Regions from separate parts of the Janthinobacterium sp. SUN118 genome, predicted to be linked through region 3. Evidence: predicted binding sites of a transcription regulator. Region 3 holds the regulator's gene; each other region holds the start of a gene.
The links. The regulator FNR, encoded in region 3, switches genes on or off when oxygen is low (the NO sensors DNR and NnrR bind a similar motif). The targets are predictions, from matches to a motif close to TTGATNNNNATCAA.
Positions count from the first base shown of each region.

Region 1 (4,226 bases), on a different contig from region 3:
GGCAGGCACTGTATTAAGCGCCTATCCCGGTAGATGCATGCCTCCGCTGCTGCCGCCCTCCAGAAGCGGAGACTGCGTTGATCGTCGTCGCATGGCTCGTCACGCGTCCTCCTCACGCCTTGTCCCGGCTCCTGATGCGCTGTCAGCAGCAGACGCTCCCTGCCGCGATAGACGCTCGGCGGCCATGCGTTACACTTGCGCACTCAAGCACTACGCAGGCTATACAAAGGACCGCCATGACCGATCACACTTCCCAGCCGCCGGACGGCGGCAGCGCGCTGGACTTCTGCCTGCGCCTGGCGCGCGCCCAGGCCATGCTGGTGCGCCGCTTCGACAGCACCCTGGGCAACCTGCATGGCTTGAGCTTTGGCGATTATCAATTGCTGTACCACTTGCAGCGCGCCCCCGGCGGGCGCCTGCGCCGCATCGACCTGGCCGAGCGCCTGGCGCTGACGGCGTCCGGCATCACGCGCTCGCTGATGCCGCTGGAAAAAATCGGCCTGGTGGCGCGCCAGGCCGACCAGCGCGATGCGCGCGTCGGCTATGCCGCCATCACGGCCGCGGGCCTGGACTTGCTGGCGCACGCGAATGCGACGGCGCAGGCGCTGGGCCAGGAATTGCTGGGCCATGCCAGCGCCGAACAGCTGGCGCCCCTGTCCATGCTACTGGGCACTATCGCCGGCAACCAGCCCGTCAGCGGCTGACGTATTCCCCTTACACCAGCGCCAGCTTGCGCAGGCGCCGCGTCGACGGCCAGCGCGCCATGCCCGTTTCCTCGCGGATGGCCGCGCAGGCCGCCAGCACGCGCGCGCAGTCATCCTCGCGCAAGCCCGCGTTCAGGGTCAGGCGCACCAGCGAGCGGTTCTTCGGCGTGGCCGGCGCGCAAAAGACGGCGCCATAGATGCCGTGCCGCTCCAACGCCTTGCGCAGGATCAGGGTATCGGGCTCGCTGCCCGCTTCCAGCGCGATGATCTGCTGCGTGCCGTCGCTGACGTTGTAGCCGAGATCGGCCAGGCCCTGGCGCAGCTGCACGCTGTGGCGGCGCAGAGCGGCGCGGCGGGCATCGGCGGCGCGGATGAAATCGAGCGCGGCGTCGAACCACGCCAGTTCATGTTCGAGCAGGCAGGAACTGAAGATGGCCGGGCGCGAGGCGGACAGAAAATAGCCCTTGAAGCGGGCCGAGCAGGTGATCAGCCCGGCCCGCCCGGCAAACGCCTTGGCCAGCGAGGCCGTGCGGAAATGCACGCGCTCGGCCAGCCCCAGCTCCACCACCAGGCCGGCGCCCTGCGGCCCGTGCGTGCCCAGCGAGTGCGATTCGTCGACGATCAGCATGCTGCCGCTGCGCTCGGCGATCTCCACCATCCGCGGCAGCGGCGCCACGCTGCCGTTCGTGCTGTACAGCGCATCGACGACGATGATGCCGGGGCCATGCTTGTCCAGCTGGCGCTGCAGGTGGGCGCCATCGTTGTGCAGGAAAGGCACGGGCGCGGCTTGCGCCGACTGCACGCCTTCCCACAGCGAGGCGTGCGCCAGCATGTCCAGGTACACGGGGATGCCGGGGCCGGCCAGGCTTTGCAGCAAGCCCACATTGGCGGCCCAGCCCGACTGCGCCAGCACGCAGGCTTCGCTGCCGAGAAAATCCGCGAACTTGCGTTCGAGGCGGTGCTGGCGGCTGCCTTCCTGCAGGAACACGGACGACATCAGCATGGCGCCGCCGCCCTGCAGGACGCGGGACTGGGCCGCCAGCAGCGCCGCCTCGCCGGCGATGTTCAGGTAATCATTGCCCGCCAACATGACCGCGCGGGCCGGCATGGCTTGCCATTCATGTAAATGTTCGCCACCGAGCAGCTTCTCGATGCGCTCGACATAGTGCTCGTCCATGCGCGCGCGCACGAAGGCCGGCAAGTGTTGTTCGGCGCGCAGTTTGCTCGATGGCAGGGGGAAAAGGGCGTTCGGCATGGGGACTCCTGGAATGGTTGCGGGGGGAACTACCGCGTCCAACATGCGCGAGCCATTCGGCAAGTGATTGATCCATCTCAACAGTTATGGCGATATATCTCTTTTTCCGGAGGAACACGCCGATGATGTTGTCTTGATTCGCCTCAACGAACACGTCCCCCGACCATGATGCATGCGCAGTCCCCTTCCGGAAAACGGTGGCAAGGCAAGATCCTCCAGCCTTTCCTGCATTTCCACGACGCCATCGAACACACGCCCACGCGGCGCGCCCAGGTGCGCACGCTGGCCGTCATCGGCGCGCTCGGCATGCCCCTGTACTACGCGCTGTGGCAGCATGTCTTTCCGCAACCCTACGAATCGTTGCCGCTGCGCACCATCGCGGCGCTGCTGTTCCTGCCCGCGCTGTGGCCGGGGCGCTTCAGCAATATGGGCTTCAGCGTGTACCTGTTCCTGGGGCTGACGTTCGAACTGCCCTTTTTCTTCACGTATATGTTCCTGATGAACCACGCCTCAACCCTGTGGGTGCATTCGCTGCTGGTGGCGCTGATCGTGCTGTTCCACTTCGATACGCGCATCGCCATGCTGGCCTACCTGAGCGGTACCCTGCTGGCCTGCCTGGCGTTTGCCGTCGTTGGCGAACCCGCCTTTCTGCTCAGCCGCGACGTCTTGCAGCAGCTGCCCGTGCACTGGTTCACGATCGCCGTGCTGTCCGTGGTCAAGGTGGGCCGTCATGTGGGCGCGCAGGAAAAACTGGCGGGACTGGCGGCCGGACTGGGCAGCGTGGCGCACGAATTGCGCACGCCGCTCGTCAGCGTCGAAGCGAACGTGCGCGGCCTGCAGCGCGGCTTGCGGCGCGATGCCGACGACGTGCAGCCGGGCGCGGCCAGCCTGGAAGCGCTGGCGCGCATCCAGTTCGAAGTGCGCCATATGCACCACATGATCGACCTGTTCCTGCTCAGCGCCAGCGCCGTCAACCGCAAGCTGGAGGCGAACGAGACGGTGGACATGCACGACAGCGTCGTCGCCGTGCTGCGCCGCTACCCGTTCACCAGCACGGCGCAGCGCGACATCGTCAAGGTCGACCTGCGCACCGACTTCAGCTTTCCCGGCCAGTCCGAGCTGTGCGTGGTGATTTTGCTGAATTTGCTGCGCAATGCCCTGAAAGGCATCCAGCGCGCCGGCAAGGGCCGCGTGCGCATCGTCATCGATGGCGCGCGTCCCATGCCGCGCCTGCTGTTCATCGACACGGGCTGCGGCATCGCGGCCAGCCGATTGCCGCTGATCTTCGACCGCTTCTATTCCTATCCCGCGCACAACGGCAGCGGCATCGGCCTGGCCCTGTGCCGGCAAATCATGCAAGCGTGGCATGCACGCATCAGCTGCGTGGCGCGCGAAGGCGCCTATGCCATCTTCGTGCTGGAGTTTCCGCAGCCGCTGGCCACGCCCAGGCCCAGGCCCAACCGTTTTCCATCCATCCACCGCGCGAGGTGACGCATGCAACTGCCCGTCTACACCCATCCGACCCTGACCGTATTGATCGACGACAGCGATTCCTTCCTGAAAAGCCTGGCGTTCCAGCTCGATCCGGGCCTGGCGCGCAAGACCTTCCACGACACCAGCAGCGCGCTGCACTGGCTGCGCCACAGCACGCGGCTGGGCGAGACGCCGCTGCACGTCAATTTCGACACGCAAAACCTGCCGCCCGACCAGTGCAACGTGGCGCTCGACATCGAACGCATCTGGCGCATCAGCGGCCAGGCGCAGCGCTTTGCCGTGCCGTCCGTGCTGGTGGTCGATTATTCAATGCCGCAGATGAACGGCCTCGAGTTTTGCCAGGCCGTGCGCGACTTGCCGTGCAAGAAGATTCTATTTACGGGGGCGGCCGACGAGAAAGTGGCCGTGACGGCCTTCAACCGGGGCTTGATCGACCGCTACATCAAGAAGAGCGACGATGACGCGCTCGACATCCTGGAACAGGAAATCGTCGCCCTGCAGCGCGAATTCTTCCTGCAGCAATCGGACACGGTGCGCGACTTGCTGATGCTGCACGACTACAGTTTCCTGCAGGACGAGGCGCTGGCCGCCGTCGTCCACGAACTGTGCCGGCGCCATGGCTTTGTCGAATTCTATATTTTCCCCAATCCCAGCGGCATCCTCTTCTTCACGCGCGATGGCCAGGCGCGGCTGATGATCATCGAGACGGAACGCAGCCTGCACACGCAGTACGAAATGGCGCGCGACAACGACGCGCCCCAGTCATTGCTGCT
Region 1 covers NZ_JAPUBV010000001.1:964,882-969,107, reverse strand. The annotation lists gene O0880_RS04420 (GIY-YIG nuclease family protein) at 1-17, shown strand, start outside; gene O0880_RS04415 (MarR family winged helix-turn-helix transcriptional regulator) at 237-704, shown strand; gene cqsA (alpha-hydroxyketone-type quorum-sensing autoinducer synthase) at 715-1,959, opposite strand; gene O0880_RS04405 (HAMP domain-containing sensor histidine kinase) at 2,125-3,450, shown strand; gene O0880_RS04400 (response regulator) at 3,454-4,226, shown strand, end outside.
Region 1: a site for FNR is predicted at 2,093-2,106, ahead of cqsA (alpha-hydroxyketone-type quorum-sensing autoinducer synthase). Genes of this name have one in related genera too.

Region 2 (4,226 bases), 710 kb from region 3:
CCGCGCCCACCACTGGTTTGCGCACGCGCAAGATATGCTCCCAGTTGCGGCTGATGTAGCCCTGCGTAAAAGTATCTGGATATGTATAGTCGGCCATGGCCGCGATATCGGCGCCGGCAGCAAACGCTTTTTCGCTGCCCGTCAGCACGATGCAGCCGATATTGTCATCCGCGTCGAATTTGAGCAAGGCATCGCCCAGCTCATTCATCATATTGTCGTTCAATGCGTTGAGCGCCTTCGGGCGGTTCAGGCGGATAACCGCCACTTTGTCCTGGATGTCGATGATCAGGTCTTCGTATTGCATATGGTCTCCTCTGGATGAACACGGTAGCGACGATTGTAGCGGCTAATGGCAGCGGCGCGGCAGGCGCGCTGCTATTATTGTGAGCCTGATCACCACTTATATTGAGCGGCAAATTCTCTCCTCTTTCCTCCAGTCTTGCGCTAGTCGCCTGCGCGGCGACGGCAGCGCCGCCAGCGTCAATTTTCGCCGCCTGTGGTTCAGCAATGGCCTCAATTGCTTCGGCGCCCAGATCACCTCGCTGGCCCTGCCCCTGTGCGCGGTACTGCTGCTGCATGCGACACCGGAACAGATGGGCCTGCTGGTCGCCCTGCAGGCGCTGCCGTTCGCCCTCTTTGGCCTGCCCGTCGGCGTGCTGCTGGACCGGCGCAGCAAACACCCGATCATGCTGTTCAGCGAAACCATGTCGGGCCTGGCCCTGGCCAGCGTGGCCGTCGCGTATTGGTGCGGCGTACTATCGATGCCCTGGTTATATATAGTGGGATTCATTATCGGCACGGGCTTCGTCGTGGGCGGCGGTGCCGAACAGGTTTTTCTGACCTTCCTCGTGGGCCGCGATGGCTTGATCGACGCCCAGTCGAAATTTGCCGCGACAGAATCGGCCTCGCGCCTGATCGGCCCCGGCCTGGCTGGCGTACTGGTGCAAGTCTTGTCCGCACCGGTCGCCATCCTGTGCACGGCGTGCGGCTACCTTGTTTCCGTATGCAATCTGCGCGCCATGAGCGTGCGCGACCCGCGACCGGCGCCATCCGACAAGCACGCCCTGCGCGACATCGCCGACGGTTTGCTGTTTGTCTGGCGCGAGCCACTGCTGCGCGCGCTGGCCTGGGGCGCCGGCATCTGGCATTTCCTGTTTTACGCCAGCATGGCCTTGACGGTCCTGTTTGCCACGCGCGACCTGGGCATGAGTCCGGGCGTGCTGGGCATGACGCAGATGCTCGGCGGCGCCGGCGTGCTGCTGAGCGCCTTCATCGTCAAGCCGCTGACGCGCCGCTACGGCGCCGGCCGTACCATCCTGATCGGACTGGCGTCGACTTCGCTATGCTTTGCGTTGACGCCATGCATCCCTGCCCTGCTATTCGGCAGCGCGGCCGCCAGCGCCGTGGCCTATGCCATCCTGATGTTCTTTTTCGATTGCGGCGTGATGCTGTTCTTTATTCCCTACCTGGGTTTGCGCCAGAAGGTCACGCCGGATCCCATGCTGGGCCGGATGACCTCGACCATGCGCTTCCTGACGGTGGCGACGGCGCCGCTGGGCGCGCTGGCCGCCGGCTGGGTGGCCGAACACTTCGGCGTGCGCAGCGGCCTGGCCTGCATTGCGGCCGGCAGCATTGCGCTGACCATTGCCATGGTGTGGGGCACGCCGCTGCGTAGCGTGCGCACCTGAAGCGAAGAACGGGCATACACTGTGAAAGATTGCCTTGACGACACTATTCACGTCTAAGCCTGCGAGGTTTGATTTACATCAAGGTTTTGCTTGAGGTAAATCCATAAGCTGTCTGACATCACTTGAGGAGCACGCCATGTTTAACACCATCTTATTTCCCACCGACGGCTCGCCGCTGTCCGACAAGGCCGCCGAAACGGCCATCACCTTCGCGCAATTGAACAAGGCCAAGCTGATCGCCATCAGCGTGGTGCAGCCGTTCCCGTTTTCGCCGATGGCGGACGGCGGCATCGTGCTCGACGCCAGCCTGTATGAACAGCAAATGCAGGAAGCATCGCAGCGCGCCATCGACAAGATCAGCGTTGCCGCGCGCGCCGCGGGCATTCCCTTCGAGGGCGTCGTGGCCGTCTCGCCCAGCCCGCACGAAGAAATCGTCAACGCGGCGCAAACCTATCATTGCGACATCATCCTGATGGCTTCGCATGGACGCAAGGGCTTGAACAAGCTGTTCGTCGGCAGCGAGACGCAGAAAGTGCTGGCGCATACCCACCTGCCAGTCATGGTCCTGCGCTAAACCATCACCTTCCGGCGCCGCCAAGGCAACCTTAGCGCGCCGGCGCCTGCTTGGGCAGCAACACCCACACGGCGCCGCTCTGCTTCATGCGGCCCGCATTCTCCGCCGCTTCCGCGCCAAAACCAAAGAAGTAGTCAACACGGATGGGGCCGCGAATGGCGCCGCCCGTATCCTGCGCCATCACCAGGCGTTGCATGGGGATATCGCTATTGGCTTGCGTGGTCGACAGGAAGACGGGCGCACCGAGCGGCAGGAAGCGCGAATCGACGGCCACCGAGCGCTGCGGCGTCAGCGGTACGCCCAGCGCGCCTTTCGGCCCCACCTTCGGATCGGGCAAGCGCTCTTCCTTGAAGAATACATAGCTGGGGTTGGCATTGAACAATTCATCCTTGCGCGTGGGATGGCCGGCGATCCATGCCTTGATGCCCTGCGCGGACGCCTGGCTCAGGGTCAGCTCGCCCTTGTCGACCAGGTAGCGGCCGATCGACTTGTACGGATGGCCATTCTGCTCCGCATACGCCACGCGCACGGTTTCCTGGGTGTCGGTCAGCTGTACGCGACCGGAACCCTGTACTTGCAGGAAGAATGCCTCCACTTCATCATCAACCCACAGCAACTCCTTGCCGGTGACGGACGTGGCCCGCTCGATATCGGCGCGGGTCGCGTATGGCACGACTTTCTTGCCGACCAGCTTGCCGCGCAGGCGCATGTTTTTCAGTTCCGGATACACGCTGGCCAAGTCCACCGAAATCAGGTCATCCGGCACCTTGTACAGCGGCGTCTGGTATGGGCCGCCACGCTTGCGCGCGCCATGCAGCAACGGTTCGTAATAACCGGTCACCAAGCCAGTATTGACGCCATCGGCGGCCACGACTTGATTTGGCACAAAGAAAGTTTCGAAAAACAGGCGGATCGCCTTGTCGCTGTCGGCATTCACCTGGCGCGCGATCGTGCACGATTCCTTCCAGTCGGGACGCTTCACCAGCACGCCGCACGAAGCCATGAAGGCAGGCCAGGCGGCGCGCAAGTCATCGCGGGTCCAGCCAGGCAAGGCGGCAAACTTGGCGGGCACGAACGTGGGCGCCGCCGCATCCGTGGCATCCTTCGCTTCAGGCGTACCGGGCTTGGACGGCACGGGCTTGACGACGCTCGGGGCGATGGCGGGCGCCTTGCCGCCGGCGGCAGCGGGCGCCGTGGGCGGCGTGGTACAGGCAGAAAGGGCAAGCGCGACGGCGCCGATTGAAACGAGTAGACTACCGCGTGTAAATGCGCTGCGGGTATGGAAGCTGCGAGTAAATAACATAGGGGTGCGTATGTGGATCTTGATGATTGAGGCGTTGGTGGCGTTCTTCTTGCTGGTATTTATTGTCTGGTGGACCATGTATTCAGGCAAGAAACCCACGCCGCCAGCACGCAAACAAGTGAGCGAAGAAAAAAACGCCACTGAAAAACTGAAATGACAGGCGACGGCCCGCAGGCCTGACGCTCTTAATGCAGGGTGCGCGGCAGCGACAGCACGAATTCCGGAATGGCCGCCACGAACTGGTGCCCGTCTTCGGCCACGCAGAAGTACTCGCCGCGCATCGAGCCTTGCGGCGTGGCCAGCATGGTGCCGCTCGTGTATTCGAACTGCTCGCCCGGCTGCAGCAGCGGCTGGTGGCCGACGGCGCCCAGGCCGCGCACTTCCTCCACCTTGTCATTCGCATCCGTGATGACCCAGTGGCGCGAAATCAGTTGCGCGCCGACGGTCCCCGTGTTGACGACGCGAATCGTGTAGCTGAACACATGGCGGCCCTGCTCGGGCGCCGATTGCTCAGGCAGGTACTGCGTCTTGACCGTTACCGTAAATTCATAAGTCGCCATCATCGTTCCTATTCAGACATTGCCAGTCATATTGTGTGTCGCGCGCGCCTCACCGGGCATCGCGCGATGCGTATTCTGTGTTTCACCGTGCTGCAATCAGG
Region 2 covers NZ_JAPUBV010000002.1:967-5,192, forward strand. The annotation lists gene O0880_RS15645 (enoyl-CoA hydratase) at 1-304, opposite strand, end outside; gene O0880_RS15650 (MFS transporter) at 384-1,688, shown strand; gene O0880_RS15655 (universal stress protein) at 1,825-2,262, shown strand; gene O0880_RS15660 (murein transglycosylase A) at 2,294-3,397, opposite strand; gene O0880_RS15665 (hypothetical protein) at 3,387-3,722, shown strand; gene apaG (Co2+/Mg2+ efflux protein ApaG) at 3,751-4,125, opposite strand.
Region 2: a site for FNR is predicted at 1,757-1,770, ahead of O0880_RS15655 (universal stress protein). Genes of this name have one in related genera too.

Region 3 (4,226 bases):
ACGTGCTGTCGGCGTATGTCTGGAGCCTGTCGAATCCGCAGGCGCCCGCGAAGTAAACAATGGAACCTCAAGTCATCAAGATGTATGCGGCCCGCGAGCAAATCTACCCTCGCGAGGCCAAAGGACGCTACGCTACCTGGCGATGGGTATGCGTTTGGCTTACCCAGCTCGCGTTCTACGGCTTGCCGTGGCTGACGTGGAATGGCAGGCAAGCCCTGCTGTTCGACCTGACCACGCGCAAGTTCTACATTTTCGGCGTCGTGCTGTGGCCCCAGGATTTCATCTACCTGGCGGCCCTGCTGATCATCTGTGCGTATCTGCTGTTCCTCGTCACGGCCATCGCCGGACGGGTGTGGTGCGGGTTTTCGTGCCCGCAAACGGTGTACACGGAAATCTTCCTGTGGGTCGAACGCAAGATCGAGGGCACGCGCAGCGCGCGCATGGCCCTCGACAAGCAGGGCCCGTCGCTGCGCAAGACGGCCAAGAAGACGGCCAAGCACCTGGTGTGGGGCGCCATCGCCCTGTGGACGGGCTTTACCTTCGTCGGCTACTTCACGCCGATCAAGGAACTCGCCCATTCCGTGCAAACGCTGAACTTCGGCCCGTGGGAATGGTTCTGGGTGCTGTTCTACAGCCTGGCCACCTACGGCAACGCGGGCTGGCTGCGCGAGCAGGTGTGCAAATACATGTGTCCCTACGCGCGCTTCCAGAGCGCCATGTTCGACCAGGACACCCTGATCATCACCTATGACGCCAAGCGGGGCGAACCGCGCGGTGCGCTGAGCAAGAAGGCCGGCAACAACGACAAGCTGGGCGACTGCATCGACTGTACCCTGTGCGTGCAGGTGTGTCCGACCGGCATCGATATCCGCAACGGCCTGCAGTATGAATGCATCGGCTGCGCCGCCTGCGTCGATGCCTGCAACAGCGTGATGGACAAGGTCGACCGGCCACGCGGACTGGTACGCTACAGTACCGACCATGCGATGGAAAACAACTTCGACTCGAAGCAGATCCGCCAGCGCGCCATGCGCCCGCGCGTGCTGATCTACACCTCCATCCTGGCCCTGATCATCATCGCCGTGTGTACCTCGCTGGCCCTGCGCACGCCGCTGAAGATGGACGTCATCCGCGACCGCGGCTCGATGGGGCGCGAAGTGGAAGATGGCATGATCGAGAACGTCTACCGCCTGCAGATCATGAACACTTCGGAGCAAAGCCAGAGCTTCAGGATCAGCGTTGCCGGCTTGCCGGGCCTGACCTTGCTGACGCGCGATGAAGTGACCTTGCAGGCAACGGAAACGCTGGGCTGGCCGATCCGCCTGCGCGTGCCGCACGGCGTGGGAGAGAAGGGCTCGAACAAGATCACGATCGAGCTGCAGTCGCTGGACGACCCGTCGCTGCACGTGCGCGAAAGCGCCGTGTTCATCGTGCCACGTTAAACAGGAAAGGCGGCAGGAATCCCCGTGTTCTTGCCGCCGTCACAAGGAGAAAACAATGTCCGACAGTCTGAAACTGCAAGCCCCCGCCGCGCCCTGGTACAAGCACCGCTGGCCATGGCTGCTGATGATCGGTCCCGGGCTGTCCGTCGTCGTCGGCAGCTTCATGGGCTATATCGCGTTTACGCAACCTGACGCGCTGGTGGTGGGCGACTATTACAAGCAGGGCAAGGCCATCAACCAGGACTTGCGGCGCGATACGGCCGCCAGCAACCTGGCCATGTCGACCAGCCTGGCGTACGACGTGGCGCAAGCACGCCTGACGGGCTCCGTGCACAGCTTCGGCAAGGCGTACCAGGCGCCGCTGCAGCTGCACCTGGCGCACGCGACCTTGCCGGAAAAGGATATCAAGCTGCTGGTGCAGCCCGACGCCATGGGCAACTTCTCGGTGGCGCTGCCGATGCTCGAGCGCAGCCGCTGGCAGGTGCTGGTGGAAAACAATACGCGCGAGTGGCGCCTGTCGGGCATCTGGACCTGGCCCGCGCAGCGCAGCATCGCGCTGCATGCGGACGAGGAACTATAAGGCCAGCGCCGGGGAAAACCGTGGCGGGCGCCAGTGATGGACGGCCGGGAAGCGCAGCTGTGCCGGTGTACAGCGCGCAACGCAAGCCGCAAAGCGCGACGCGCAGCAGGTTTTGACGGTGCCGTTATTTGCAGGTGTCGGTGCCGGCCGTAATGGCTTTTAATTTTGCCGGCTGCAGGATCTCGATCTCGCGGTTCGACACGCGCAGCCAGCCTTCCTTCTTGAACTTCGACAGCAAGCGGCTGACGCTCTCGATGGTCAGGCCCAGGTAGTTGCCGATTTCCTCGCGCGACATGCGCAGCTGGAAGTTGCTGCCCGAATAGCCGCGCGCCTCGTAGCGCGACGCCAGGTTGACGATGAAGGCGGCAAAACGCTGCGTCGCCTGCATATTGCCCAGCAACAGCATCACGCTTTGCTCGCGCGTGATTTCCTGGCTCATCATGCGGTGGAAATGGCGCAGCAGGGTGGGCATATTGCCCAGCAATTGTTCCAGGCTGGAAAACGGGATTTCACACACTTCGCTGTCTTCCAGCGCCACGGCATTGCAGTGGTGGCGGTCGGCGCTGATGGCGTCCATGCCCAGCAGTTCGCCAGCCATCTGGAAGCCCGTCACCTGCTCTTCGCCGCCCGGATTGATCTGGTAAGTCTTGAAGTGGCCCAGGCGGATCGCGTACAGGTTCTGGAACGAGTCGCCGATGCGGAACAGCGAGGCGCCGCGCGCGACCTTGCGGCGACGGCCGATAATCTGGTCCAGCCTGTCCATGTCGCCCACGTCGAGGCCCATCGGCAGGCACAATTGATGCATGCTGCACGTCGAGCAGCGCGCACGCAACGCTTCCACGTTCACGGCGGGCAAGGCTGGAGAGAGTAGCGCTTCTGTCATGTCATTACCTTTTTGAAAATGCAACAACAAGTTTACTGCATAGCGCGCTTGCCTGTGCCATTTTCCCCGTCATTCACGCTAATTTCGCTGAATAAACGACGTCCTGCATTTAATTTTATGGCAACATCGTCAATTGCTGCTTTGACGGCGGGAATTTACGCGGCCGGCGCTTGCCAAGTTGCTGTATTGATAGGAAAATTCCTGACAGCATTATCTGCCGCCTGTCCCTTCGGGGACTGAAAAGGAAATCATGAAGCCTCTCGGCATTAAAGCAAAAGTCGCGCTGGCCACCAGCCTGACCTCGATCGCCATGATCGCCCTGGTCACCATGATCCAGGTCAAGCACATGCGCGACGATTTCACGCAAGTACTGCTGGTCCAGCAAACGGCCCTGATCGAGCGCACGGCCGAAGAGCTCGACGACAAGCTGGCGATGCTGCTCGACATCATCACCCAGACGGCGCGCCACCAGCCGCCCGCCCTCATGGCCGACGCCGGCGCATTGCGCGAGTACTATACGCAGCGCGCCATGCTGGCCCTGTTCGACGACGTGCTGGTGCTCGACACGCAGGGCAAGGTGGTGGCCAACGTGCCCGAGGTGCCGGGACGCAACGGCACCGACGTGACGGACCGCGATTACTTCCATACCGTCATGCGCACGAAACAGGCGATGATCACGCAACCGATGCTGGGCAAGACCAGCCACTTGCCCATCGTGCAGATGGTCGCGCCCGTGCTGGACAAGAACGGCGCCGTGGCCGGCATCGTGATCGGCGTGCTGCGCCTGTACAAGGACAATATGCTGGGCCACCTGCGCACGGCCAAGGTGGGCAAGAGCGGCTATTACTTCATCCTCACGCGCGAAGCCGTGCCGCGCTACGTGCTGTACCCCGATACCAGCCGCCTGCTGCAGCCGCGCGCGCCGAACGCCAACCAGACCACCACGCAGCTGCTGAAGGAAGACGGCGAAGGCAGCATGGTCAGCACCAACAGCCGCGGCATCACGGCCGTCAACAGCTTCAAGCGATTGAAATCCGTAAACTGGCTGCTGGCCGCCTCGCTGCCCGTGGCCGACGCGTTCGAGCCGTTCAACGGCGTACTGTCGCGGCTGGTACTCTGGAGCATCTGCGCCTCGCTGCTGGCCGCGGCCGTGCTGGGCTGGGTCACCGTGCGCCTGCTGTCGCCGCTGGTGCGCCTGCGCGACACCCTGCTGTCGCTGCGCGCCTCGGGCAACCGCTTCACCCCCGTGCCGGTGCAGCAGCGCGACGAGATCGGCGAGCTGACGGAGGCGTTCAACGGCCTGATGGGCGAGCGCGACCGG
Region 3 covers NZ_JAPUBV010000002.1:707,035-711,260, reverse strand. The annotation lists gene ccoP (cytochrome-c oxidase, cbb3-type subunit III) at 1-56, shown strand, start outside; gene ccoG (cytochrome c oxidase accessory protein CcoG) at 60-1,442, shown strand; gene O0880_RS18865 (FixH family protein) at 1,498-2,022, shown strand; gene fnr (fumarate/nitrate reduction transcriptional regulator Fnr) at 2,147-2,905, opposite strand; gene O0880_RS18855 (response regulator) at 3,156-4,226, shown strand, end outside.